Regions from separate parts of the Stenotrophomonas sp. LC732 genome, predicted to be linked through region 1. Evidence: predicted binding sites of a transcription regulator. Region 1 holds the regulator's gene; each other region holds the start of a gene.
What was found. The regulator FliA, encoded in region 1, starts transcription of late flagellar genes. The targets are predictions, from matches to a motif close to TAAAGTTTNNCNNNCNNNGGCCGATAA.
Positions count from the first base shown of each region.

Region 2: a site for FliA is predicted at 5,727-5,753, ahead of ACT6SE_RS18955 (methyl-accepting chemotaxis protein). Genes of this name have one in related genera too.
Region 3: a site for FliA is predicted at 2,687-2,713, ahead of ACT6SE_RS05430 (methyl-accepting chemotaxis protein). Genes of this name have one in related genera too.

Region 1 is NZ_CP199214.1:2,004,324-2,011,426, reverse strand. Features, by position in the region: gene flhB (flagellar biosynthesis protein FlhB) at 1-451, shown strand, start outside; gene flhA (flagellar biosynthesis protein FlhA) at 496-2,556, shown strand; gene flhF (flagellar biosynthesis protein FlhF) at 2,702-4,318, shown strand; gene ACT6SE_RS09615 (MinD/ParA family ATP-binding protein) at 4,305-5,192, shown strand; gene ACT6SE_RS09610 (RNA polymerase sigma factor FliA) at 5,189-5,935, shown strand; gene cheY (chemotaxis response regulator CheY) at 5,993-6,385, shown strand; gene ACT6SE_RS09600 (protein phosphatase CheZ) at 6,385-6,990, shown strand; gene ACT6SE_RS09595 (chemotaxis protein CheA) at 6,993-7,103, shown strand, end outside.
Region 2 is NZ_CP199214.1:4,017,165-4,024,267, reverse strand. Features, by position in the region: gene ACT6SE_RS19000 (NAD(P)H-dependent oxidoreductase) at 1-210, shown strand, start outside; gene ACT6SE_RS18995 (TetR/AcrR family transcriptional regulator) at 227-820, shown strand; gene ACT6SE_RS18990 (D-alanyl-D-alanine carboxypeptidase family protein) at 826-1,620, opposite strand; gene ACT6SE_RS18985 (GIY-YIG nuclease family protein) at 1,753-2,319, shown strand; gene ACT6SE_RS18980 (hypothetical protein) at 2,327-2,470, opposite strand; gene ACT6SE_RS18975 (LysR substrate-binding domain-containing protein) at 2,569-3,468, shown strand; gene ACT6SE_RS18970 (transporter substrate-binding domain-containing protein) at 3,503-4,219, opposite strand; gene ACT6SE_RS18965 (VOC family protein) at 4,302-4,673, shown strand; gene ACT6SE_RS18960 (arylamine N-acetyltransferase family protein) at 4,739-5,578, opposite strand; gene ACT6SE_RS18955 (methyl-accepting chemotaxis protein) at 5,782-7,103, shown strand, end outside.
Region 3 is NZ_CP199214.1:1,114,518-1,121,620, forward strand. Features, by position in the region: gene ACT6SE_RS05420 (hypothetical protein) at 159-281, shown strand; one part of gene ACT6SE_RS05425 (IS3-like element ISStma9 family transposase) at 906-1,143, shown strand; one part of gene ACT6SE_RS05425 (IS3-like element ISStma9 family transposase) at 1,143-2,047, shown strand; gene ACT6SE_RS05430 (methyl-accepting chemotaxis protein) at 2,745-4,967, shown strand; gene ACT6SE_RS05435 (glycine zipper 2TM domain-containing protein) at 5,135-5,503, shown strand; gene ACT6SE_RS05440 (ABC transporter permease) at 5,632-6,759, opposite strand; gene ACT6SE_RS05445 (ABC transporter permease) at 6,756-7,103, opposite strand, start outside.

The DNA of each region.
Region 1 (7,103 bases):
ACTGCGCCGGGAAATGAAGGAAAGCGAGGGCAGCCCCGAGGTGAAGGGCCGCATCCGCCAGCTGCAGCAGCAGATGGCCAACCGCCGGATGATGGAGGCGGTGCCCACTGCCGACGTGGTGGTGGTCAACCCCACCCACTACGCGGTGGCCCTGAAGTACGAGGGCGGCGCCATGAACGCCCCCACCGTGGTCGCGCTGGGCGTGGACGAAACCGCCCTGCGCATCCGTGAAGTGGCCGACGGCAACAAGGTGGCGATCGTCTCCGCCCCGCCTTTGGCACGCGCCTTGTATCGGGAAGGCCAACTCGGAAAGGAAATCCCCGTGAGACTGTATTCGGCCGTCGCCCAGGTCCTGTCCTACGTCTACCAGCTGCGCGCCTGGCGCACTGGCCCGATGCCGGACGCCCCGCACATCCAGGTGGATGAATTCGGCAAGGGAGGCCGCCCGTGAGCGCCCAGCCCTCCGCCGGTTTCAACACCCGCCGCGCCCTGGAAATGATCCGCCAGGGCCTTGGCGCGCCGCTGATCGTGCTGGCCCTGCTGGCCATGGTCGTGGTGCCGCTGGCCGCGCCGGTGCTCGATGCGCTGTTCACCTTCAACATCGCCATCTCGCTGATGGTGCTGCTGGCGGTGGTCTACGTGAAGCGCCCGCTGGACTTCACCATCTTCCCGATCGTGCTGCTGATCACCACCATGCTGCGGCTGGCGCTGAACGTGGCCTCCACCCGCGTGATCCTGCTGAACGGCCAGAACGGCCATGATGCCGCGGGCAAGGTCATCGCCGCCTTCGGTGAATTCGTGATCGGCGGCAACTATGCGGTCGGCATCGTGGTGTTCGCGATCCTGACCATCATCAATTTCGTGGTCATTACCAAGGGTGCCGGCCGCGTTTCGGAAGTGACCGCGCGCTTCATCCTGGACGCGATGCCCGGCAAGCAGATGGCGATCGACGCCGACCTCAACGCCGGTTTGCTGACGCGTGAAGAAGCCAAGCTGCGCCGCGAGGAAGTGCGTGAGGAAGCCGACTTCTACGGTGCGATGGACGGCGCCAGCAAGTTCATCCGCGGCGATGCCATTGCCGGCATCCTGATCCTGTTCATCAACATGCTCGGCGGCCTGGCCGTGGGCGTGCTGCAGCATGGCATGCCGTTCGGCGAAGCCGCCGCCACCTACACCCTGCTGTCGATCGGTGACGGCCTGGTAGCGCAGCTGCCGGCCCTGCTGGTCTCCAGCGCCGTGGCCATGCTGGTTACCCGCGCCTCGCGCTCGCAGGACATGGCCCAGGCCATGACCGGCCAGGTGTTCGGCCAGTACCGTGCGCTGGCGATCACCGCCGGCATCATCGGCGTGGTCGGCCTGGTGCCGGGCATGCCCAACGTCGCTTTCCTGACGCTGGCCGCGATCCTCGGCTTCATCGCCTGGAAGCTGTACCGCAAGGGCAAGGCGCCGGCTGCCGATGCGGCAGGCGGTGGCACCGATGCCGCCGCACTCAACGCACTCGGCCGCCCGGCCGCACCGGCACCGACTGCCGAACTGAGCTGGGACGAACTGCGCCCGGTCGATCCGCTGGGCCTGGAGGTCGGCTACCGGCTGATCCCGCTGGTGGACAGCAACCAGGGCGGCGAACTGATGGCGCGCATCAAGGGCGTGCGCCGCAAGCTGACCCAGGATGTCGGCTTCCTGATCCCGTCGGTGCACATCCGCGACAACCTGGAACTGCCGGCCAACGGCTACCGCGTGCTGGTGCACGGCGTGCCGGTGGCCACCGCCGAGATCCACCCCGACCGCGAGCTGGCGCTGGACCCGGGCAGCGCGCTCGGCGCGCTGGAAGGCATCGCCGGCAAGGACCCCGCATTCGGCCTGGACGCCACCTGGATCCAGCCGCACCAGCGCGCCCAGGCCGAAACGCTGGGCTACACCGTGGTCGATCCGGCCACCGTGGTCGCCACCCATCTGTCGCACCTGATCCGTGAGCACGCGCCGGAACTGCTCGGCCACGAAGAAGTGCAGCACCTGCTGGCCAACCTGGCCAAGAGCGCGCCCAAGCTCGTCGAAGATCTGACGCCGAAGGCGTTGCCGCTGTCGGCGGTGGTGCGCGTGCTGCAGAACCTGCTGGTCGAGCGCATTCCGATCCGCCAGCTGCGCAAGATCGCGGAGGCACTGGTCGAACATGCGCCCAGCAGCCAGGACCCGGCCGTGCTGACCGCCGCTGTTCGCACCGCACTGGGCCGCTTCATCGTGCAGGAGATCGCCGGAATGTCGGCGGAGCTGCCGGTATTCACCCTCAACCCGCAATTGGAACGTGTCTTGCAGGAGTCCACGCAGGGCAACGGCGCCGCGCTGGAACCCGGACTCGCTGAGCGACTGCACCAGAGCCTGGCCGAATGTGTCAGCAAGCAGGAAGCCCGCAACGAGCCCGCGGTCGTGCTGGTACCTGGCCCGGTGCGCGCCGCGCTGGCCCGCCTGGTCCGCCACAGCGTTCCGTCGCTGTCGGTCCTGGCCTACAGCGAGGTGCCGGAGGACAAGCGCCTGAAGCTGGTCGGAACGATCAGCTGACGCCGCCCTGCGATGCGCCAGAAAACAGACACCACTTTCGAACCAACGCAACAGACAGATACCAAGGGGAACCCGCACCGTGCAGACCACCGACCACCCGAGTTCTCCGACCGCCACCCCGCCGTCTTCGCCCCGTGACCACAGCATGAAAATCAAACGATTCGTCGCCGCCGACATGCGCTCGGCCATGAACCTGGTGCGCAAGGAACATGGTCCTGACGCCGTGATCCTGTCCAACCGCCGGATCGAGGAAGGCATCGAGATCGTCGCCGCCGCCAACTACGACGAGAGCGCCGTGCAGCGTGCACTGGAAGCCTCGCGCCGTGACGTCGCACCGCCGCCGGCACCCAAGCCGCGCACCGCCGCCGACGCGGTGATCGCCGCCGTCACCCGCCGCCGCAGCAGCACCCCGGCGCCGGAACCGGTCGCGGCCACCACCTCGGCAGTGGCCGCCCTCGCCCGCGCCGCCGTCGGTGCCACCGGCCGCACCCTGGACAGCGCCGACGAGATCGTGCCGACCCGGGGCAGCACCGGCTTCGCCGCCACCCTGGCCCGCGCCGCCGTCAACGAACCGGCACCGCCGGACCAGATCTTCGCCCCGTTCGCCGAGGCCATCGTTGCACCGGCCGCCACCGTGCCGGCCAACCGCGCGCGCTTCCAGATCGACCCGCCGCACGAGGCGCATCACGAAAGCGTGGCCCCGGCCGTGCTGCCGCCGCCGCTGCCGACCGCTGCCGTGATCGACGCGCAGCCCGGGATCGCCGCCAGCGAACCGGCAGCGGTCGAAGCCGCTATCGAGGCCAGCCCGGCCCCCATGCTGGCCCCGGCACCGACGCTGACCGTGGTTGCCCAGGACGACGCCGAGATCCGCCAGCTGCGCCAGGAAGTGGCCGGCATGCGCCAGGTGATCGAGCGCGAGATGAACCGCTTCACCGATGAGCGCCTGCGTGGCAGCCCGGTGCGCGCCACCGCGCTGGACCTGATGGACGAGTACGGTTTCGACGCCGGGCTGGCCCGCGACGTGGCCATGCAGATCCCGCTGGAAACCGAAGCCCATCGTGGCCGCGGCCTGATGCTGGGGCTGATCTCGCGCAAGCTGCCGATCGCCCCGGTCGACCCGCTGGAAGAAGGCGGCGTGATCGCGCTGGTCGGCCCGACCGGCGCCGGCAAGACCACCACCATCGCCAAGCTGGCCTCGCGCTTCGCCGAGAAGCACGCCCCGCGTGACGTCGCCCTGGTCACCACCGACACCACCCGCATCGGCGCCCGTGAACAGCTGTATGGCTACGGCCGCCAGCTCGGCATCGCCGTGCACGAGGCCAACAGCGGCACCGACCTGGACCAGCTGCTGGAACGCCTGAAGGACTACAAGCTGGTGCTGATCGATACCGCCGGCCTGGGCCCGCGCGACCGTGCCCTGGCCGCCCAGCTGCAGTGGCTGCGCGCCGCGCGCCAGGTGCGCACCCTGCTGGTGCTGCCGGCCAACACCAGCTTCGGCGACATGGACGAGGTGGTGCGCCGCTTCGGTGCGGCCAACCTGCAGGGCCTGGTGCTGAGCAAGCTGGACGAGACCGGCCGCTTCGGCAACGCCCTGTCGGTGGCCGTGGACCACGCCCTGCCGATCACCTGGGTGACCGATGGCCAGGACGTCCCGGAGGACCTGCACCGGGCCAGTGCAGCCAATCTTGTACTTCGCCTTGAAGATTTGCGCCGAGCGGCCGATATGCCCTGCAACCCGGAGTTGAACCATGCCGTCGCGTGAGTACGCCAAGCTGACCAAGACCTTCCCGCTGTCGGCCACCCGCAGCGAGCCGCTCGGCCCTGTGCGCACCATCGCGGTGACCGGCGGCAAGGGCGGCGTGGGCAAGACGAATGTGTCCGCCAACCTGGCGGTGGCGCTGGCCGGCATGGGCAAGCGCACGCTGCTGCTGGACGCCGACCTGGGCCTGGCCAACATCGACGTGATCCTGGGCTTGAACCCCACCTTTACGCTGGCCGACCTGGTGGCCGGCCGCTGCTCGCTGGACGACGTCATCGTCGAAGGCCCGAACGGCGTGCTGGTGGTCCCGGCCGCTTCCGGCCGCCGGCACATGGCCGAGCTGGCCCCGGCCGAGCATGTCGGCCTGGTCAACGTGTTCTCCGAACTGGAACGCGAGCTGGACATCATGGTGGTCGATACCGCCGCCGGCATCACCGACGGCGTGCTGACCTTCTGCCAGGCCGCGCAGGACACCGTGGTGGTGGTCTGTGACGAACCGGCCTCGATCACCGACGCCTACGCACTGATCAAGGTGCTGTCGCGCGAGCGCGGCGTGGACCGCGTCCAGGTGGTGGCCAACATGGTGCGCGACCCGAACGAGGGCCGCGTGCTGTACGAGAAGCTGACCCGCGTCTGCGAGAAGTTCCTCGCCGATGTCTCGCTGAACTACCTGGGCTGCGTGCCGCAGGATGACTGGCTGCGCCTGTCGGTGCAGCGCCAGCAGCCGGTGGTGAAGGCCTATCCGTCCAGCCCGTCGGCGCTGGCGATCACCGAGATCGCACGCCGCACCGCGCGCTGGCAGGCACCGACCGAACCGCGCGGTGGCGTCGAGTTCTTCCTCGAACGCATCCTCAAGCAGCGTGGGGTGGCCGCATGAAAGGCGCAGCCCACCAGTACAGGGAAGTCCAGCGCTCGGCGGCCAACGAGGTCATCGCCCAGCATTCGGACCTGGTGCGACGCATCGCCCACCACCTGGCCGCGCGCCTGCCGGCCAGCGTCGAAGTCGATGATCTGATCCAGGCCGGCATGATGGGCCTGATCGAAGCCTCGCGCAGCTACGACGCCGACCAGGGCGCCTCGTTCGAGACCTATGCCTCGATCCGCATCCGCGGCTCGATGATCGACGAGATCCGCCGTGGCGACTGGGTGCCGCGCTCGGTGCACCGCCGTGCACGCGACGCCGCCGCCACCATCCGCCGCCTGGAACAGAGCACGGGCCGTGCCGCCAGCGCCACCGAAGTGGCCGCCGCGATGGAGATGCCGCTGCCGGAATACCTGCGCCTGATGGAAGACGCCGCACGTGGCCAGGTGCTGAGCCTGGAGTCGCGCATCGAAGACCAGGGCGAACTGGATACCGTCGCCCAGGGCGGCCCGACTCCACAACAGGTGCTGGAGCGCGGCGAGTTCGGCCGTGAGCTGGGCAAGGCCATCGGCCACCTGCCCGAGCGCGAACAGCTGGTGCTCTCGCTGTACTACGAGCAGGAGCTGAACCTGAAGGAGATCGGCGCGGTGCTCGGCGTGAGCGAGTCGCGGGTCTGCCAGATCCATGGCCAGGCCGTGCTGCGCCTGCGCGGCCGCCTGAAGATTTTCGAGGCCGTCGACGCCGGCCTGGAAGAATGAACATCCCCGAGGCGACTGCCCCCGGCCGCCCGGAATGAACAACAAAGGAACTCTGCTTTGAACAAGAACATGCGCATCCTCATCGTCGACGACTTCTCGACCATGCGTCGAATCGTCAAGAACCTGCTGGGCGATCTGGGCTTCACCAACACCGCCGAAGCCGAGGACGGGCATGCCGCGCTGTCGCTGCTGCAGAGCCAGCCCTTCGATTTCGTCGTCACCGACTGGAACATGCCGGTGATGACCGGCATCGAACTGCTCAAGGCGATCCGTGCCGACGCCAAGCTGAAGACCCTGCCCGTGCTGATGGTCACCGCCGAAGCCAAGCGCGAGCAGATCATCGAAGCGGCCCAGAACGGCGTGAACGGCTACATCATCAAGCCGTTCACCGCGCAGACGCTGGAAGAGAAGCTGGGCAAGATCTTCGAACGCCTGGCGGCCAGCGCCTGATGGATACCACGGTCGACAAGAACGCCCTCGCCCTGCGCCTGCAGGAAGCCCTGGATGCCCTGGAGTCCGGTGACGAAGCCGCCTGGCGGCAACGCATCGACGGACTGGTCGCGCTGCGCACGCAGCCGATGATGAGCGGCCTCTCGCGGCTGGCCCGCGAGCTGGGGCAGGCCCTGGGCGAACTGCCGACCGTGCCCAGCGAGGCCGGCGAACTGGACGATGCGTGCGCACGCCTGGACCACGTGGTGGCGATGACCGAACAGGCCACCCACCGCACCCTGGACCTGGCCGAGGAATGCCGCAGCCTGACCGAGCAGCTGCGCGCCGAAGGCCTGCAGCCAGGCCAGGACGCGCAGCTGGAGCGCATCCGCCACAACCTGACCGAGATCGCCCTGACCCAGAGCTACCAGGACCTGACCGGGCAGATCATCCGTCGCGTGGTCGGCATCGTCCGCCGCGTGCATGAAGGCTTCGGCGCGCTCGGCCTGCCGCCGGAACAGCATCGCACCGACCCGGAACTGGCCGGGCCGGCACTGAAGGGACTGGACCGCCACGCGGTCTCGCAGAACGACGCCGACGACCTGTTGTCGGATCTGGGGCTGTAAGCATGAGCGCGGTATCCGACGACATCACTGCCGATTTCATCATCGAGGCACAGGAAATCCTGGATCGCCTCGGCGAACAGCTGGTGTCGCTGGAGCAGGCACCGCAGGACACC
Region 2 (7,103 bases), 2.0 Mb from region 1:
GTCGGCATCGGCGGGGCTGGCGCGGACATGATCGAACGGCGCGGCTACGGTGCGGCGATGAAGACCCAGATCGACATGGGCATCTTCGACTACTGCGGCGCGCGCGCGCTGTCGTCCGACCTGCTGCTGGACGCCGATGCCGGTGCAGCCGAAGCGCATCTGCAGACCGCGCTGGCGATCGGCCGTAAAATCGGTGCTCCGATGCGCTGACCGCCGTGCTCCACCGATGCCTGCCAACGCCGCTCCCACGCGCCGCCGATTGACCCGCGAGCAACGCGCCCGCCAGTTGCTGGACGTGGCCTGGGCGCTGATCGGTGAAGAAGGCACCGACGCATTGACGCTGGGGCGGCTGGCCGAGGCGGCCGGTGTGACCAAACCGGTGGCCTATGATCACTTCGTGACCCGCAACGGACTGCTGGCCGCGCTCTACGATGACTATGACGGGCGGCAGACGGTGGTCTTCCACGAGCGTATCGGCCGTGCCAGGGCGCAGCTGGCCGATCGTGCGGCGGCCATCGCCTCCGGCTACATCGACTGCGTCCTCAGCCAGGGCAGTGAAGTGCAGGGCATCCTCGCTGCGCTGGTGGGCGCGCCGGAACTCCATGAAGTGCGTCGGCGCTACCAGCAGGACTTCATCGACAACTGCGACACCTGGCTGGGCCCGTTTGCGGCCGATGGCACGGTCCCCCTGGCCGGACGCTGGGCGATTCTCGGTGCGGCCGAAGCCCTGTCCGAAGCCGTGGCGGCAGGCGCGCTGGACAAGGTCGGCGCCGAGGCCGAGCTGCAGCGCTTGATCGTGGCGACGGTCAAGCGACGCTGATCCGCTCAGGCGTCGGCGGTGGTGTCGGCCAGCGCCGCAAACCCGGCGGCCAGCCTCTCGCGCACAAGGGCATCGCGTGCGTCGCGGCTTTCAGCGCCCAGCACCACGGTGATCAGGCGTACCGGCAGGTTCCGCCCGGGCACAGCCCGGCAGGCAGTGGCGGCCAGGCAGAAGCCTGCGGCCTGGGTGTAACCGGTCTTCAATCCGTCCACGCCGTCTTCGCCAAGCAGTGCGTTCTGGTTGCTGCGGCTGAAGCGGCCATGCGCGAACGTGCGCTGCGCGGTGATTGCCAGGATCTGCGGATGGTCATTCAGCAGGCAGGCGGCGAGTACCGCCATGTCGCGCGCGCTGGAGGCATGGTGCGGGGTGGTGATGCCGGACACGCTGGCGAACCGCGTGCTGCGCAGGCCAAGCTGGCGCGCGTGCCAGTTCATGCGGCCCAGGAACGCAGGCTGTGATCCGTCCAGATGGCGTGCGATGGCCAGCGCCGCATCATTGCCGGAGACGATCATCAACCCTTCCAGCAGGCGCGCCAGCGTGACCGTTTCGCCGGGCACCAGGCCCATGCGTGTTTCATCATCGGCTACGGCATGCACATCCTCGGCGGCGATGGTGACCGCCTGGTCCCACGTGCCACCGTTCTCTTCGACGCATCCGTAAGCGGCGTAGGCGGTCATCAGCTTGGTCAGCGAGGCCGGTTGCCGCGCGATGTCCGCGTTGTGCTGGTGGACCACCGCGAAGGTTGCCGCTTCCAGGGTGATGGACGAAACCGGCAGGTGGGCAGGCGCAGGAGCAGGCATGGTGGCGGTGATGACAGCGACAGCCAGCAAGGATAGTCCGCAGCGGCTGCATGAAGCCGTACTGCCAAAGCCCTGCGGCGCCCACGGCAACGCCCGGTTGCGCCCGGGCTGCAGTGGAGGCAGCCTGCGCACATGCAGCCGCATATCCGCATCGACGGTCGTGTCTTCGCCTACGTCTTCCCCTGTGCGTGGGAGGACTACGCGAAGATCGGCTTCTCACGCGATCCGCTCGGGCGCATCAGCGCATTGCACCGGCGCTGGTTCGAGTTCTTCGACCTTGATGCCGGTACGCTGGTGGAAGCGGAGAGCGAGCGCGATGCGCGTGATCTGGAGCTGCAGCTGCGTTCGCCGTTCAAGGCGCACCGCGCGCCGGCGCCGATGACGGTCCAGGACAAGGCCGGAGGTCGCACCGAATGGGTGCGTGGTGCCAACCAGGCGTTGTCGCTCGCGGTTGATGCGTTGGGCGCACAGGGCTATCGCTGTTTCCAGCTCAAGGCTTGGCTGCAGGCCGCCCAGCGCCTGCGCATGGACCGGCTGCACGACTGGGCGGCGGTGCAGCTTCCGGAAGAGGATGGCCTGCGCATGCCCGGTGGCCCCGGCGAGCGCGTGCTGCGTGACACCCTCGACGGTTGCCGGGCGCTGGATATCGACCCAATGCCATGGCTGCCTGAACACGTCCAGCGTTGGTATGCAGGTTGAGCCGTGTTCAACGGCCACGCGGTTGCTGAACCGGCGCGGCCGGTTGCGGCGCACCCGTGGGGGAGCCGGTGGACGGGCAGGCCAGCTGCCGGGCCAGTTCGGCGTTGGCCACGTGGCCCTGCAGGAACAACAGGCTGCCGTAGATGTTCATGAGCGTCCCTCCACTTGAGTGGATTGCACGATACGGGCAGCATGGACGCGGAAAAAGCGACATTTCCGCAAGCATGCCTTGAGAGGAATTCAAGCCTGATGTCCCGTCCGCCCCTTCACGCCCTGCAGGGCTTCGTGGCCGCCGCGCGGCTGGGCAACCTGTCACGCGCAGCGGCGTCGATGAGCCTGACCGTCAGTGCGCTCAGCCATCAGATGCGCCAGCTGGAAGAGCGGCTGGGGCAGCCACTGCTGGTCCGCCAGCCACGCGGCGTCACCCTCACCCTGGAAGGGCAGCGCCTGCTCGACCAGGTCGGCCCGCATCTGGATGCGATCAACGAGGCCTTCCAGCCCTATGCCGCACGCGCCGAGCACGTGCTGACGATCAGCGCGGTACCGTCGATGGCGTCGGCGTGGCTGGTGCCGCGCTTGGGGCACTTCGTTGCCGAGCATCCACAGATCGAGATCAACCTGCAGTCGAGTGAACGCCTGATTGACTTCGAGCGACAGCGCCAGTTCGACGCCGCGCTGCGGCTGGGCAGCGGGCAGTGGCCGGGCCTGGTGGTGGAGCCGCTGTTCGACGAGTGGCTGCTGCCGATGGCCAGCCCGGCGCTGATCGAACGCATGGGAGGGATCGACCGCGTGCCGCTGAACCAGTGGCCGCTGCTGGGGGATCCCGATGGCGCGTGGGGCGCCTGGTTCGCGCTGAGTGGGCAGAACCCGCCGCCGCGCTTCGTGGCGGTGCTGGATGATTCGGAGGCGCATCACCGTGCGGCGCTGGACGGGGTGGGCGTAGCGCTGGGACGGGTGACGCGGGCGCGCCTGCTGCTGGATTCGGGCCAACTGGTGGCGCTGTCCAGCCTGCGACTGAAAACCGCCTGGCCGCATTGGCTGGTCTACCCGCAGCGCTCGGCCCGCCATCGCGGCTTCCTGGCCTTCCGCGACTGGCTGCACGCTCAGGCGGCCGAGCACGTCCGGCACATGGCAGACGCGCATTTATAGCGTCGAGCCATGCTCGACTGCGTGTGTCCCGCGGTCACCGTACCAACGTAACCGCCTGCCCGGCACGGGCGAAGGCTTCGCCCAGCAACGAGCCTGCCTTGATCGCCTCCACTTCCTCGAACAGCGCCTGCAATGCATCGGCCGGGCGCGAGGCCGGCGCCGCGACCGCCTGCTGGATCACGGTGAAACGGTCGGCCAGCACGCGGTGGCCGGGATGCGCCTGCGCCCAGGCGGCCAGCGGCTGGCGCACGCCGGCGGCGGCATCCAGGCGCTGCAGATCGAACAGGGTGATGGCAGCGGCCGACGTCTCGGCCCGCTCGATCATGGCGTGGCGCAGTTCGCGGCTGAGGAACAGGTCGTAGGCGGCGCCACGACCGACCGCGATGCGCAGGCCATCGCGGTCCAGGTCGGCCACCTGCTGCGCAGGGCTGTCCTCGCGCACCAGGTAGGTGCCTTCGATCTCCACATAGGGGGCGCTGAAGGCGATGCGGTCGGCGCGCGCCGGATCGATGGCCAGGAAGGCCAGGTCCCAGGCATCCTTGCTGGCTGCAGCGACCACCGCGGCCGCGGCGTCGTGGCAGGTGAAGCGTGCCTGCACGCCCATGCGCTGCGCCAATGCCGTGGCCAGTTCCAGTGACGGCCCGCGCGGTGAGCGCGCGTCCCCCTGCGCCAGTACTGGATTGCCCAGGTTGATGGCCACGCGCAGGAAGCCCAGCGGTGCCAGCGCACCACGATGATCGGCCAGGGACATGCAGGACTCCGCGAGGAAAGGGCGGTCCAGCATGCCAGTACGGACCTGCAAGGCAGTGTCAGCATCCGGTTATCCTGCGGACATGAACCCCATCCTGCACGTCGAGATACCGGTCACTGACCTGGGCCGGGCCATCACCTTCTACCAGCACTGGCTGCAGGTGGCGGTGGACGAACCGATCCTGCTGCACGACTGCAGGATGGCCTACCTGCCGTTTGCCGATGAGGCCACCGGTGCCAGCACGGCGCTGGTGCGGGGGGCCGACTATCTGCCCTCCGTCCACGGTGCGCGCATCTACATCGGGGTTGATGACCTGGATGCCAGCCTCGAGCGTGCGCTGCAGGCCGGGGCCGAGCTGCGCTTCGGCCCGGCCGATGCCGGTGACTGGCGCGTGGCCGAGATCGCCGACAGCGAAGGCAATCGCATTGCGCTGCAGGCGCGCGTGATTCTGTAGGGCCGAGCCCATGCTCGGCTGAGCTGGAGCGGCTGGGCCAACAGCAGCCGAGCATGGGCTCGGCTCTACAAGGGCGCGGCGCGCGAGCGCTGCAGCCAGTCGTTGATCGCCGGGTCCAGCCGTGGGTCGTCCGGCAGCTGCATGCCGAAGCGCTGCTGCAACACCTCGCGCACGTCGCCCACATCGCGCAGCGGACGCTTGTCCGGTGCCTGGCCGGGACGGTACTCGGTGTAGTTGCCACTGCCGATGGTGCGTCGCCAGTCCGGCCCGGTCAGGGATGCGCGCAGCTGGCCGGGGAAACTGGAATCGGGATGGGTGCACACGTACCAGTTGCCCACGACGTTGTCGATCGGTGCCGGCGCGTGCAGGTCGAAGCGATACATCGCCCGCCAGCCATCGCCGGACTCGGCGGACAGCACGAAATCCCCCTCGCCGGGCAGGCGCTGCAGCAGGAAGCGCTCGTGGGGCGTGGCCTGCGGCTGCGGATCATGCAGCCGCAGCGGCACGGTCGGGGTCAGGCTGCCGAAACCGGCATCCACCAGCCAGTCATCGCCGTCCACCTGCACGCGCAGCAGCAGGTGGGTGCGTGCGGTCAGTTCGCCGTCCTGGGCGGCCAGCAGCACGCGCGCGCTCAACGGCTGTGCATCGAAGCCCAGCGCCTGCAGCAGTGCCAGCAGGCCGCCATTGAGTTCGAAGCAGTAGCCGCCACGACGGTCGTCGAGCAGCTTGCGCTGCACGCTGTCCAGGTCGATCGGTACTGCATCGCGCAGCAGGCAGCTGAGGGTTTCGAACGGAAGCAGTGCGTTGTGGCGCTGCTGCAGCAGGGTCAGGCCCGCCAGCGTCAGCGGTGGCGGTGCATCCAGCTTCAGGCGTTGCAGGTAGCGGGGGACATCGAGCGTCGTCATGCGCGCGCCGGGCGGGGGAGGGAGATCTACTGTGCTCTCCCAACCGGGGTTGAGGTCAAGCATTGCGCGGGTGTCATCCCCCCGTCGCCTGTGCCGGGTACAAAGGCCGCGTCCGCCAGCAATCGGTGGGAGTGAACCAGGAGCGCCCTAAAGTTGCGCCATTTCCCGCCGATACAGGTGCGTCCTTACGCCTGGAGCCTGTCATGTCGGCCGTCGTCCCCCACCTCCGGTCCCTGCGCATGCGGCTTGCCGCACTGCGCTCGGCGTCCCCCGGCCTGCTGCTGTGGCTGCAGCCGCATCGGCTCAGTGTGGCCAGCAAGCTCAAGGCGACCCTGTGGGTCTGTGGGCTGGGCCTGATCGCGATCGCCGCCGTCTACGCCTGGACCGGCCATGCCAGCACGCAGGCGGCGCGCAGCCAGGCCAGCTACCAGCACGGCAGCGATCTGGCCGCGAGCGTGGCCACGCAGGTGGCCGAGGCGCGTCGTCTGCAGACCCAGTATGCACGTAGTTTCGACGATGCCGACCGCGCGCAGCTGCTGGCGACGCAGAAGGCGCTCCAGGCCGATCTTCAGGCGCTGCGCGCGATGCCGATGGATCCCGGCCGGCGCGAGGCGCTGCAGGCACTGACCGAAGCCGCCGGCGCGTTCTCGCAGGGTGTGGCCGCCCTGTTCGAACGCGTCGATGAGATGGGTCGTGGCGATGCCGGCCTCGCCGCGCAATTGCAGCAGGCCGCCGACGCCCTGCAGGCGCAGGTGGATGCGTTGCAGCGGCCTTCGTTGGCGTTGTCCGTGCAGAAGATGCGCCGCCAGGAGGCACTGCTGCTGCTCGATGGCGACTCCACCCATGCCGACCGTGCGAGCGAAGAAAAGCTGCCGTTCGATCTCGCACTGGTGGGCCTGCCGACCGATGCGCAGGATGCCCTTCGCAACGGCATGGAGGCCTATCAGGCCGCATTGCTGGGCTATACCGCCGCCCGCGTGGGCCTGGATGTAGAGGCGCAATCGCTGCTGGATACCGCCGCCGGCGTGGCGCCGGCGCTGGCCGCCTTCCAGCAGGCCCAGGTGGCGGCGCTGGCCAAGGCACAGGCGCGCCAGCAGGCCGGCGCACGCACCATGAGCGTGCTGTTCGCGGTGACCCTGCTGCTGGTCGCCGGTGTGTTGATCACCAGCCTGGTGCTGGTGCGGCGTGCGGTGCGCCAGCCGATCCAGGACACCCTGCGCTTCGCCAGCGACATCGCCGACGACCGACTCGGCACCACCCTGCGCGTCTACAACGCCAACGATGAAATCGGCCAGCTGGCGCAGCGCCTGGTCGACATGCAGCAGCGCCTGCGCGCGCGCATCGAGACCGAGCGTGCCGTGGCGCGCGGCAACACCCGTGTGCGGCAGGCATTGGACAGTGCGCAGACCGGGCTGATGGTGATCGATGCCGAGGGCCAGGTGGCCTACGTCAATCCGGCACTGCTGCAGCAACTCGAGCGCGAGGCCGAAGATCTGGTGGGCAGCGATGCCGTGCGCCTGCATCC
Region 3 (7,103 bases), 890 kb from region 1:
GAAAGCGGCTCAAAGCAAGAGACGGGGTGGGGGTTGGGAAAGAGAAAAAAGGTTTTGACTAAACATCAAAAGTGTCGATCAATCGAGATTTTTAGGGTTGCCAGTTTTATGAGATGTGGTTGACTGTAATCAGTCAAACACAACCGGGGGAGGCCCTTATGTATATTTTTGCCGATGCTTACGAGTTCGCCGTGGACAACGTGGGGAACCTGCTGATCACCTTGCTTTCGTTTTCGGTGGTGAGCTACGTGGCCGCCAACGTGGCAGGGTTGCTGTCATGATGGCGTGGCTGAGGGAGGATTTGGAGCAGATGGATCTGCACACCGTCTCGCTTTTCCTTCAAACCGGAGTTCTGGTTGGCGTGGCTTTCATCATCAAGATCGCTTGCTGATTGCCAAAAACGAAAAACACGGTATGCAATGGGGATGGAACCCCAACGTGACAACGCAGCAGGCAACCCAGGTGGGGGCGATTTCTTGAATCGTGTGCAGGGGTGGGATATATGGGGGGCGGGGCTGAGATATATGCCGGAAGAACCCGTCCGTCCGATGGAGTCTCCGGAAGGGCCGTGGCACGTGATTGCGGCTCACGCAATCGAAGGGCATAAGATCACGCGGCCCTTCAGGTAATGGCTCGGCCTTGTCCTCATCACTGGGCTTGCGTGCCGAGATTCCAAGAGCAGAAGAGCCATACGCCCCTGTGCACATTAACGCGATCCAGCGCCGTGCCGAGGACAAACTTTCCAGGCTGACACGTCGCGCCATAGCAACATTGGCAGGCTGGATTCATGATGCGTGCTCGCGCTACATCGCTGAAAAATGGATGCCTCAACATCAGCGGCGTGAATCGCCCAGGGTTCCGTAGACACCTCGCAGCCATAAACTATGGCTTAGGCGGAGGTGGTTATGAGCACGAAGCGGTACACCGATGAGTTCAAGATCGAGGCGGTCCGACAGATCGTTGAGTACGGCCGTCCGGTAGCGGAGGTTGCCGAGCGACTGGGCGTGTCGATCCATAGTCTTTACGGCTGGAAGCGGCAACAAGGCAAAGGCGATGTTGGCCGGCGTGTCGAGCAGGACCAGAACGCGGAAGTGCGCCGCCTCAAGGCTGAGCTACGCAGGGTCACTGAAGAGCGAGACATCCTAAAAAAAGCCGCCGCGTACTTTGCAAAGGGGTAAGAGCAAAGTACGCCTTCATGAAGCAACACGCAGATGAGTTCGGCCTCGCGGCGATGTGTCGGATGCTTGGCGTCCATCGCAGTGGCTACTACGCCTGGCTAAAAGAGCCGGCAAGCGCTCGCGACAAGGACGATCAGCGGTTGCTCGGCCTAATCAAGCACAGCTGGCTGGAAAGCGGCTCTGTGTATGGCCACCGCAAAGTGACCACAGATCTGCGCGAGCTTGGCGAGACGTGTAGTCGTCATCGCGTGGCACGCTTGATGAAGAGCGAGGGGCTGCGGGCAATGGTCGGCTACGGTCGGCGACCACGCCCATTGAGCGGCCCTGTTGGATCAGTCGCCAAGAACGTTCTGGCTCGCGGCTTCAAAGTCAGTGAGCCAAATCGCGCGTGGGTCACGGACATCACCTACATCCGCACGTACGACGGCTTCCTGTACTTGGCGGTAGTGCTTGATCTGTTTTCGCGTCAGGTCGTTGGATGGGCAACCCGACCAACTCAACATACGGACCTGGTTTTGCAGGCGCTATTGGCTGCAGTGTGGCGGCGCAAGCCAAGCCCCGGGCTTCTGCTTCACTCCGACCAGGGAACCCAGTTCACCAGCGAAGACTGGCAGAGCTTCCTGCGCGAGCACGACATCGTGTGCAGCATGAGTCGACGAGGAAACTGCCATGACAACGCAGCGATGGAGAGCTTCTTCCAGCTACTGAAGCGGGAGCGTATTAAGCGGAGGATCTACAGCAATCACGACGAGGCACGGGCCGACGTCTTCCAGTACATCGAGATGTTCTACAACCCAAAACGGCGGCACAGTTCCAACGACGGGCTGTCCCCGGTAGAGTTCGAGAAGCAGTACGCACTAAACGGCTGACGACTGTCTAGAAAACCCTGGGCGATTCACTTCGCTGCTATAGGGGTCTCTCCGTTCAGAGACCTTGAGCGGTATCTTGAGGAAATTTCCGTCGCCCCGTCCTGGGAGTCAATTTCCGTGGACAGGCATGAGTAGAAAGTACGCAGTTTCCATGCACTCCTCGATCGTATTGCCTCAGCGCAGCGCGTGGGTCCGTGCAGCATGGGGTGACCTTCCCGTCTCCTACTTCCAGAGTGACGAGAATCTCAATGACTGCGGTTTTATTGACTTGAAGGTCAATAAGTGGGAGATCAGTGGCAGTCGATTGTAATGGGGTCTGGACCCCTTCATCAGGGTTGAAATACTCAAGGGTCGGGGCCCTGCGATGGCAGATGCCAGATTGCAGCCCTGACGGTAGTCGCGAAGCAGCGCGTTGTTCCTCTGGACAGAAGGGTGCCGGGATCGATGGGCTTCATCCTCCCCCTCCGTGCATCAAGTGACGGTTTCCGCGGTCACGACTCGCGAGCGCTGCGTGATGACTGCGATTGATGTGCTCGTACATTGATATGCCCGGCAGGAATAACCACCTCCATTAAGTGTGTCCTTCACACCTGTCTGCATAGTTCCAGAGATTTGGATCGATACAATAATATCGACCCATAAAGTTTCCCCGCGCTGCGCCGCCATCGATCGTACGGCCATGATCAAGGGAATTGAGATGCTCGCCTTACGCAACCTCCGAGTGGGATCCCGGCTGGGTGCCGGGTTTGGATTGCTGCTGCTGTTCATCGTGGCCATCGTTGGCCTGGCGCTGTACGGAAATCACCTGAAGTCCGCCCAGTTCGAGAAAGTGGTGGACGTCAACATGGTGAAGATGCGGCTGTTGAACGACATGCTGGATACCAACAACGCGCTGTTGATGCACCGACGGCTGATGGTGATCAAGCGCGGCGAGGATTTCGACAAGGATTATCAGAAGGCGCAGGAGCTGTCGCAGACCTACGACGGTATCTGGGCCAGGTACATCAGGATTCCGCGCGACGCGACCGGCGATACCCTGGTGGCGAAAATCGACGCGGCACGCAAGGCCACCGACGCCTCCACCCGGCATCTTCACGAGCGCATGAAGGCCGGGGATTTCGACGGCGCGGCCAAGGAACTGCTTGCCGAGCAGGGGCTGGCAACCGCGTGGAACGAAGCGATCTCGACCCTGCTGCGGCATCAGGAGACACTGACCGAGCGCAGCCGCGAGGAATACCGTTCAACCGAATCCTGGACCGGCACGCTGTCGATCGTGTTCGGCGTGTTGAGCCTGGTACTGGGCTCGCTGGCCGCGTGGGCCATCACCCGCAGCCTGACCCGCCCGCTGGAAGGCGCGGTGAAGCTGGCCGACGGCATCGCCAATGGGCGGCTGGACAACAGCATTGACGCCTCCGGCAACGATGAGGTCACGCAGCTGCTCAGGTCGATGCAGCGCATGCAGGCGCAGTTGCAGTCGGTGATGGCGGCGCAGGGCGAGTTGGCCCGCCAGCACGATGCGGGCAGCCTCAGCTATCGCATGGACGAGAGTGCCTTCCCTGGTGACTACGGGCGCATGGTGCACGAGACCAACGCGCTGGTCGGCTCACACGTGCAGGTACAGAACCGGCTGATCGAAGTGATGAAGCATTACGCCCGTGGCGACCTGTCGGTGGACATGGATCCGCTGCCGGGCGAGAAGGCGGCGATCACCCAGGCAATGGACGAGACCAAGGCCAGCCTGTCGGCGATCAACAGCGAGATCCGCCGGCTGGCGACGGCCGCGGCGGCGGGCGACTTCAGCCTGCGCGGCGATGAAGATCGCTTCGCCTACGATTTCCGCGACATGGTGGCCGGGCTCAATCGCCTGATGCAGACCACCGACCAGAACCTGGTGCAGGTGTCGAGCCTGCTGCAGGCGATCTCGCGCGGTGACCTCACCGTACGCATGCAGGGCGACTTCCACGGCGTGTTCGCCCGCATGCGCGATGACTGCAATGCCACCGTCGATCAGCTCAAGCAGATCGTCGGGCGCATCCAGGCCAGCGCGTCCAGCATCAATCTGGCGGCAGGCGAAATCGCCTCGGGCAACACCGATCTGTCGCGGCGCACCGAGCAGCAGGCGGCGAACCTGGAAGAGACGGCGGCGTCGATGGAGGAACTGACCTCCACCGTGAAGCAGAACGCCGAGCACGCCCGCCAGGCCAACCAGCTCGCCATCGGTGCGCACGGTGTCGCCTCGCAGGGCGGCGAGGTGGTCGGCCAGGTGGTCACCACGATGTCGGCCATCGAGGCCTCGTCGAAGAAGATCGCCGAGATCATCTCGGTCATCGATGGCATTGCCTTCCAGACCAACATCCTGGCGTTGAACGCGGCGGTGGAAGCCGCGCGTGCCGGCGAGCAGGGCAGGGGCTTTGCGGTGGTGGCCAGTGAGGTGCGCACGCTGGCACAGCGCTCGGCCGGTGCGGCCAAGGAGATCAAGGGGCTGATCGAGGATTCGGTTGGCAAGGTCGCCGATGGATCGGCGCTGGTCCGACAGGCAGGCACCACGATGGGCGAGATCGTTGCTTCCGTGCAGCGTGTGACCGACATCATGGCCGATATCTCTGCTGCCTCGCAGGAGCAGAGTTCGGGCATCGAACAGGTGAACCAGGCGGTGGTGCAGATGGACGAGACCACGCAGCAGAATGCGGCACTGGTGGAAGAGGCCAGTGCTGCGGCGCGTTCCATGGAGGAGCAGGCGAGCCTGCTGGCCGAGGCGGTTTCGGTGTTCCGCACCGGCGCGGTAACGGCGGCTGCAGCCGTGCGTCCGGCCCTGGCTGCGGTGGCCGCGAAGGTCACCCCGGTGCGCAGGGCGGCAACGCTGTCGCCGCGCATCGAGCCGACACTGGCGGCCAATGCCGGGGGGTGGGAAGAGTTCTAGCAGAGGGCAAATGCCGGCAGGGAGACGGCGCCCATCACGATGGCTGATCGTGATGGGCGCGGATTTTCTTCCTGAACGCGCGATGGCCGATGAGGCCGCGGACACGCGCATTTCACTTCCGGTTGCCAGCCGCGGGAGGACACTTGCGCCATACCGGAACCTAGGAGATGGCCATGAAGACCTCGACCCGATTGCTTGTGCTGGGCACCCTGCTGGCGGCTTCGTCGGTGGCCGGCGCGCAGACCTATGGTCCGCGCGATGAGGGACGCCGATTCAACGATGGCAGCCGCGTGGTCTGCAAGAACGTGGAAGTGCAGCGCAACTCGCGCGATCCGAACCGCATCGCCGGTACGGCCACTGGCGCGGTGATCGGCGGCCTGCTGGGCAACCAGGTGGGCGGCGGCAATGGCAAGAAGCTCGCTACCGTGGCCGGTGCTGTTGCCGGTGGTGCGGCGGGCCGCCAGATCCAGGGCAACAGCCAGCAGAAGAACGGCGACCGCGTGGTCGAGCGCCGCTGCGAACGCGTCTATCGCTGATCGATCGCCGACGGCCCCGTTTTTCCCCTTCCACATCGCAGTACTCGAACGCCGGCCTCGCGCCGGCGTTCTTCATTGCAGGAAAAGGGGACGGAGGGGATTAAGTCGCAATCCCCCCAACCGGCCGCTTACGACTTAATCCCCTCCGTCCCCTTTTTTGCGAGGAGGCGCCAGGTGGCGAGGCTGCCGTAGAGCAGCAGCAGGACGGTGAGGGTGATCAGTTCGTGGCAGACTTCGGCCAGGCTGGCGTCCATCTGGTTCAGGCGCACCATCAGGTTGATGCCGGAGGTGGTCGGCAGCAGCTGCGCCAGCCAGACCAGCGGTTGTGGCGTCATCACCGAGGGCCACGACAGGTTGGCGAGGAAGAACAGCGGGATCGAGGTGGCGATGATGTACTGGAAGGCGCGTTCGCGGGTGCGGAAGAAGCTGCCGACGAACAGGCCGAAGGCCACCGTCGCCGCGATGAACAGCGTGCCACCCAGCAGCTGGCCCAGCGGGTTGCCTCCGCGTGGATAGTCCTGCACCCAGGCAGTGAACCCGGCATACCAGAACAGACCGAACAGGCCGATCAGGCCGAAGCCCAGTGCCATGCCGGCCAGGGTCGGCAGGTCGAAGCGCAGGCGCCGGCCGAGCGCGAGGCGGCGGCCGCCGAGCAGGACGCCGATGCCCATCAGCAGCGTCTGGTGCACGATCAGCTCGGCCACGCCGGGAACGATGGCGCTGCCATAACCTTCCTGCGTGTTGTACAGGGGGCGCTGCACAAGCGTGACCGGCGGTGCCTGCGGTGCGCCCATGAAGGCCGCCTGGCCGACCACGGCATCACGCCCGAACGCACCCAGCGCGTCAGCCACGCTGCCCAGCACCCAGCTGGCGCGGCCCAGGTAGGCACCGTTGCCAAGCAGTACCAGCTTGGCCGGGTGGCCGCGCAGGATGTCGCGCTCCAGATTGGCCGGGATCACGACGATCCCCTCGGCATGGCCGGCTTCCAGCTGCCGGCGTGCGCTGTCGACGTCCGCGGGTTGACCGACCACGCGCGCAACGCGCAGTGCGTCGAGCTTGCGCAGCAGCTCGCGGCTGGTCGCGCTGTGGTCTTCGTCCACCACCAGCACCGGCAGGTTGCCGGCCACCTGGTGCCGGTAGGCGGCTGGATAGAAGAACGAGTACAGGATCACCGCCCCGACCATCACCACGATCGCGTAGCGGTCGCAGAGCACTGCCATCAGGGTCTGCCGCAGGCTGCGCCAGAGTGCGCTCATGCGTCGGCCCCTGCGGGTTGTGCGGCGGCAGGTGTGCGCGCAAAGGCGATCAGGCGCAGGCCGCCGACGCCTCCTGCCACCACCGCCATCAACAACAGCGTGGCCAGCGGCCACACCGAAACCTGCAGCGGCGAACCGATGAACTGCTGCTGGGTCTGCAGCTTGATGTAGGCGCTGAGTGGCAGCAGTTGATGCCAGATGCGGGTGAACAGAGGGCCGTCCAGCACCGGGAAGGTGGCGCTGGAGAAGGCCAACGCGGTGCCGATGCTGAGGCCGACTGCGGACAGCGCGGTACCCATGTCGCGGGTGACGCCGACGAAGAACAACGCGTAGGCGGCCGTGGC